DNA from 2 places in the Lacticaseibacillus huelsenbergensis genome. Region 2 is predicted to be linked to the other one. Evidence: predicted binding sites of a transcription regulator. Region 2 holds the regulator's gene; the other holds the start of a gene.
What was found. The regulator LexA, encoded in region 2, represses DNA repair genes until DNA is damaged. The targets are predictions, from matches to a motif close to CNAACANNTGTTNG.
Positions count from the first base shown of each region.

Region 1 (3,423 bases), 1.2 Mb from region 2:
TCATTTTGGCTAAGAGTTGGCGGCCAATGCCGTGATGTTGCAGAGCAGGCGCAACCGCAAGACTCAGAATCGCAATATACGGTGCAGCTGGCGAATTTGGCTGGCTGGTGACAAATAAATCATCGGTAATGGTTGACTGTGAAATGGCTGGTCCAACAATATAGCCCGCAATTTTTTGATCAGTCCGCGCTACAATAAACGTGTCAGGATAATGAATGATGCGAGCCGCCATGCTGGAACGACTGGCAGCCTCCTGGGGTGTGAAGCCCGCCTGTTCGATTCGCATAATGGCGTCAAGATCGGTTAAGTTCGCTGTAGAAAAATGCAATTTCAATGTCATGCCTTCTTTGCTTTGTCAATTTGAAAAACGAGGTGGTCATTAATGGGTAAGCGACTCGTCAGAATCAGTAAAACATTAAGCCTGATCTTGCGGCACCATCCGGAAAAAATCGGTATCATATTGGATCGCTATGGCCGCACGAATCTGGAAACGTTGATTCGGCGATTCAATGCGCATTATCAGATGCACCTTGATCGCCAGGTGCTTGATGACATTATGACACAAAGCGATAAGCAGCGGTTTGCGATTGAGGGAAGCACCATCAGAGCGGTGTACGGCCATAGCGTCCCGGTCTTGCCGTTAATGCCGGCGCGGCGTCCGCCAATCTGGTTATATCATGGCACATCCCATCAAGCAGCCGCATTGATTGACATTGAAGGACTCAAGCCAATGGACCGCGATTTTGTCCATCTTTCCGAGAATCCGAAAATGGCTTGGCAAGTTGGCGTGCGGCATGACCCTCATCCGGTTATTTATCGCGTGGCCGCGCAATCGGCAGCAGCTGCCGGTGAAATTTTTTATCCGACAGGAAGTCAGGTTTGGTTGGTGCATGCAGTTCCCCCGGCATTTTTAACCCGAACAACATCCCCAACATCGTGACGAACGCCCGCTTTTGGTCGGAAACGTTCGTTTTTTTATGTTAGTATTAGGCATACTTAAAAAAGGAGGTTCTATCATGAAGGCTGATGCACCTGATGATTTACGGTTAAATCCGAAACAGTTCGCCAATCTTGTTGTGGGGTCACACCAAGTACCGGACGACAAAGATCCGGAAGCCATTGTCAAACGAAAACTAACGCTTTATCTCACTGCTTATTACTTAGCAGAGCGGTTTAATGAGTTGCAGCAAGAAACATTGGACCACGCTCCGTCACGGGAAAACTTTCACCAACTGTTGAAAAAGTTGGAAGACGAACGCTTTCAGGATTGGTAGACTAACACAGAAAAACGTCTCTGTGTTAGTCTATTGTGAAATAAGTATCAATTGAAAAGTGTTCTTTTTCAATCGTTACAATCGTATCATTTAAAAATGCCTCCGTTGACTTAAAACCGAATTTTAAGCCAATGAAGGCGTTTTCTGTTTCTTGAAAATTTTAGTTTTCCCTTAACCGTACAATTGTTCTTTTGGTGTTCTAAAGACGCAAAATCGGCCTTTTCGTGACAGAAATCACGTATCATGTGGATAGCGACAAAAACTTATGAAAAGAGGTTGGGACTATGTTACTCACCGTCATTGCTTACGCCATGATTATTGTTTTCATGTACGTCATCATGACCAAGAAGCTTTCACCATTCACTTCTTTAGTGATGATCCCGCTGCTGTTTGCAATTATTGCGATGGTGGCAGGCGTGGCGAAGAAAGGGACGATCGGCGATTTTGTGTTGAAGGGTCTGACAACGACCGCTAACACAGGGATCATGCTCTTATTCGCTATTCTGTATTTTTCCATTATGCTCGACGCCGGTCTGTTCGATCCGATTACAGCCCGGATGATCAAGATCGCGAAAGGCGACCCGATGAAAGTGCTGATGGCAACCGCGATTGTTGCGATGGCAGTTTCACTTAACGGGGATGGCACCACGACGACTTTGATCTGCTGCTCGGCATTTATTCCAATCTATAAGAAGCTCAACATGAATATGATGAATCTCGGTGTTTTAATTATTTTGCAAAATACCATCATGAACCTGTTGCCTTGGGGCGGGCCAACTGCCCGGGCCATGGCCGTTTTGAAGGTTGATGCCGACATTTTGACGTATTTATTGCCAGGTATGATTCTGGCCTTGGCTTATGTTGTTTTCTACGTTGCACCGCACATGGGTCGCGCAGAACGGAAACGCTTGGGTGTTCGGGAATTAACCGATGAAGAAATCGATGAGATGACGTCAGTGGTTGATCCTGAAGTTTCCGAAATTCGCCGTCCGAATATGTTTGCCTTTAACGGCATTTTGACCATTGTGCTGATTGCTTGGCTGGTGGCAAGTTCCTTTATCAAGGCGATTGCGATGCCGCCGCTGTTGCTCTTCTTGGTTGGTACCTGTATTGCATTGATGGCTAACTATCCTAAGTTAGGCGACCAAAGCAAGCGAATCGGTGCTAACGGCGGCGATGCCGTGCAAGTTGTTATTCTGGTTTTTGCTGCCGGGGTCTTCATGGGCTTATTCCAGGGAACCGGGATGGCCGAAGCACTTGCCAAGAGTTTCACCGCGATTATCCCAAGTTCCATGGCTGGCTTCTGGGGATTGGTTATTGCGTTGATTTCCGCACCAGGGACCTTCTTCTTGAGTAACGACGGCTTCTACTTCGGTGTTATGCCGGTGCTGGCAACTGCGGGACGCGCATACGGCTTTACCAATATGCAGATGGCTTTAGCTTCATTAATGGGGCAAGCATTCCACTTGCTTTCACCGTTAGTTGCTTTCATTTATCTATTGCTCCGGCTCACCGGTTTGGACATGGGTAAGTGGCAACGCGAAGCTGGAAAATATGCATTAGGCGTTTTCGCCATCTTCGTGGTAACTGTTATGCTCTTCGGTCATGTGCCATTCTATCTACCACAAAAATAAGCACCAATTTAAAAAGACACCGAAAAGCCAATCGCGATTGGCTTTTCCCCGTATTATAAGGTTGATGAGAACCAGAAAATGCATGACGATAACGCTTGATTCGGCATTTAACAACGCCGGCTCATGCTTACATTAACGCGTTTGCTGGTGCAGAAGCTTACCTGTAAGGGACCCCGTCGTAACACGTCAAAGGCCACTTACTCCCGGCTTTTACCCGCACCGGCTCACGCTTAGGGGGTGTGAAAATGTTTAAATGGTTGCATCGGCGAAAACAACCGCAAACGCCAGTTGAATCGGCGCCGGTTAAATCGGTGAATGCTGATGAAGCAGCTCAGGTGCATGAATGGGAAGAAGTACCCAATTATCTGGAAGTTGATCCAACTAACGAATTAACTGCCAGTTTGATCGCTGCTGCCGTTACTGCGGACGCTGCGCCTGATGCCAAACTCGTGCTTAAACATTTGTATGTTGAAAATCCCGAGGCCAAACGGGTTGGCTTGATTGCCAGCGCGATT
Region 1 is NZ_CP120687.1:31,820-35,242, reverse strand. Features, by position in the region: gene LHUE1_RS00180 (GNAT family N-acetyltransferase) at 1-334, opposite strand, end outside; gene LHUE1_RS00175 (RNA 2'-phosphotransferase) at 383-940, shown strand; gene LHUE1_RS00170 (hypothetical protein) at 1,017-1,274, shown strand; gene LHUE1_RS00165 (CitMHS family transporter) at 1,559-2,908, shown strand; gene LHUE1_RS00160 (hypothetical protein) at 3,154-3,423, shown strand, end outside.
Region 1: a site for LexA is predicted at 1,451-1,464, ahead of LHUE1_RS00165 (CitMHS family transporter). Genes of this name have one in related genera too.

Region 2 (3,423 bases):
TGCGAAATGGTACCGGTGACGAAAGCGCCTTGCTTGCCGGTGAAGAATGTTTGGACTTCGCTGGCAATGTTGTTCAGGTCATGTTGCGATAAAACATTTTGCTTATCATTCAAGTCATCCAGCCATTTACCGATTTCCGTAAAAATTTGCGGTGCCGAATCGACAATGCTGGTAATCTGGTTACTTACCGCCGGAATGAAGCGCAATAGCCCCCAGACGAGAAGACCGATCAAAACGACGAATAGTAACGCGATCGCCCAGCCGCGATGCAGCCCGGCTTTTTCAAGGCGATTAATGATCGGTACCGTCAAATAGAAGAGAATACCGGCAAAAATAAACGGCGGTGCGATGATACCGAGAAAATCAACCACAGGCTGGAATACCCAAGCAATTTTGGTGAAAACAAAAATAACCAGTAGGGCCAAAAGCAGGTCAATTAAGAAGACCATGAACTTGTTGTTGATGAAGCGGCGGTAGAACCATGAGTCGGTACGTTTCACAGGCGATCCTCCTCTAAGGACGTTAAAGGTTATGACTCGATTTAATCAGCGATGTCATTGGTAACCTTTACAAAAGACGACAAGTCGAGCACGAGATCTGTGGTGAACCAAGAAAAACTTCGACGTACAGTTGTCGTTTTTTACAAGTCAGCTGAGTGCACGTGAGTCATTTTTTCGAAGTTTCTACCCGCCAGACGTCGGATGCTTCTGTATAACAATGATACTAGACTAGCCATGATTTTTCGAGGCTCGGGTTAACTAAAATGGTCAGAAGAAGGTATCGACGCCGTTACAATAAATTTACAAAAACACCGATTTGCCGTTACAAATATTAAAAATGCCTAAATAAGGGCATCAAATGTAAATTTTACATATACAAAAGCTTTACAAATCAAAAAAATCAGGTATGATAAAGTCACAACCAAAACGGTGAGTCAATGTCGGTTTTACCGATACGGAGAGGAGTGACCCCATATGAATTTACTTCGCGGGGCTAAATGGACATTAATAACTCTGACCCTGGTCGCAACATTGCTGTTATTTAGCAACTATGCGACGGCCGGCATCTTGTTGATGGCTCTGGATATTTTCCTAAGCTTCTTCTATGCAGTCATCAAGAGCAGATGTGATCGGCGTCAGATGCATAAGATGCCATTATTGCATAACTAATTTGATGAAATGATCCGCAGCCGTGATGACTGCGGATTTTTTCGTGTAACGACGGCGAAAATGATTGCAAACGTTCGTTCGGTTTGGTATGCTGAGTGTAACAAATGAGAACGGAGCGGTGAGCGGATGCCAACACAAGCGAGTCAAAAACGTTGGAAACAGATTTTACAAACCATCTATGACGCGATCGAGGATCATGGGTATCCACCCACAGTTCGCGAGATCGGCAAGTCAGTTGGCCTTAGTTCGTCCAGCACTGTTGCAGCATACTTAGAGAAGTTGCTAGCCGCTGGATTGATTGCAAAAGACCCATCCAAACCGCGCACGATTGAAGTGACTGCAGCAGGACGTGATTATATCGGCGTTCAGGCAGAGGGCATTCCGATTGTCGGGACTGTTGCGGCCGGGGTGCCGATTACTGCTATCGAGAATATCGATGACTATTTCCCGGTGCCGGATGACCTACCATACTCGGCCGATGAGCTGTTTATGCTTCGGGTTCAAGGCAGTTCCATGATCAAGATCGGGATTCTTGATGGCGATCAGATTATTGTCAAGAAGCAAAACGACGCCGAAAATGGGCAGATTGTCGTGGCAATGACTGAAGAAGACGAAGCCACCGTCAAGCGCTTTTACAAAGAAAAGAACGGTATTCGCCTTCATCCGGAAAATGATGATATGGAAGACATGTTTTTTCCGGATGTGACGATTCTCGGCATTGTTGTGAGTTTGTATCGTCCTGCGCTTGTATAAGTGCTACTAATAAAGCCAGCTAAAAAAGCATTTGCCGCACACATTCAATTGAGTGTGCGTGGCAAATGCTTTTTTGTTGAGGTGACAGTTTCTACCATCAAGGACGGTTAAGCTGATCAAGATCGTCTTTTGGTACCTTTTTGTAAAATGGGCCATCCGGAAGCTGTTTCAGTAATCCCTTTTTAGTAAGTTGGAATTGAACCGTGTTGCTGGCGGCCTGTGGTTGGGCTTTGCCGGTGAAGGTGAAGATTCGCCCTTTTAAAGTCAGTTGGGCCGCAAAAATACCCTGATCCGTACTTTCAAAATCGCCGTCTTGGTTCGACAGCGTTTCGAGGTAATAGCCACTGGTTGACGACAACACGCGAATCGCTTTCTTTTGATCATCCTGTTGGACAAATGCGTGACCGACCAAGGTGGACAAGGTTGCTTTAGGCACGGCCTTTTTTGCCTTTTTCCGGGATTTTACCGGCTTTGATGCCTGTTCACTGGTGGCTGATCGAGTTGATGATGATTTGGCAGTCGGCGTGCCTTGAGAACAACCACTGAGGATAAGTAATAACATGAGCCAAACTAATTTTTTCAATGGCGGTCTCCTAGTGAATGAATTGAATGCAGGTCATGACGATGGGGATGACGATCATGGAGAGAAGTGTGGTTTCCGTGACCATGATCGCAGCATAGTCAGCGTCGGCGTCATAAAGTTTGGCAACCACCGGCGCATTGGTCATGACCGGCATGCAGGATTGCAGAATGAAGATTTGTTTCATTAGCGTCGGAACCGGGGCAAAGGCGACCAGTGCTGTCATCAACAGTGGGGCGAAAAGAAAGCGGCCGCTGAAGATACCGAGTGCTTCCTTGCTGAGGCGCAGTTGGCTCCACCCGGCTTCGTGTAAGGCAATGCCGATAAAGAACATGGAGCCCGGAACCGTCAAATCGCCGATATAAGTCAGATCGGACATCAAAAAAGTCGGCAACTTGATATTCAGTAAAACCAACACAATTCCCAACATGAACCCCAGTAAAGGCGGGGAGAAAACCTTCCCCAAAGCCTTTTTAAGATTAAAGCGGGCTGGTTTGGGGCCGTCGCCTTGAATAAGGTAGACTCCGATGGTCCAAAAAATTGTCGTGTTGGCCATGTAATAGACCAAGACATAAGGCAAACTGCGAGGACCGAATAAGGCCAGGTTAACCGGCAGGCCGATAAAGACCGTGTTGGAGTTGAAAAACATGGACTTAAATGTGCCTTTTCGCGACTTTGGAACTTTTAACAGGTAACACACCAAAAAGGACAACGCGAAAAGCATCATCATGGACAAGACCGGAAACAACAAGTTTGGGAGTAACCGCAGCAGCATGCCGGCCGTGAACTTCGATGCGATGGTCACGATCATATAAGCAGGCAAGGCAACTTGGGTGACAACTTTGGCAATGACTTTACTCGAATGGTTATTAAACCAGCCGCGAGCGGTCAGAAAATAGCCGAGAATGATCAAAATGAGAA
Region 2 is NZ_CP120687.1:1,970,361-1,973,783, forward strand. Features, by position in the region: gene LHUE1_RS08975 (AI-2E family transporter) at 1-500, opposite strand, end outside; gene LHUE1_RS08980 (hypothetical protein) at 975-1,169, shown strand; gene lexA (transcriptional repressor LexA) at 1,296-1,922, shown strand; gene LHUE1_RS08990 (hypothetical protein) at 2,020-2,484, opposite strand; gene LHUE1_RS08995 (AEC family transporter) at 2,516-3,423, opposite strand, start outside.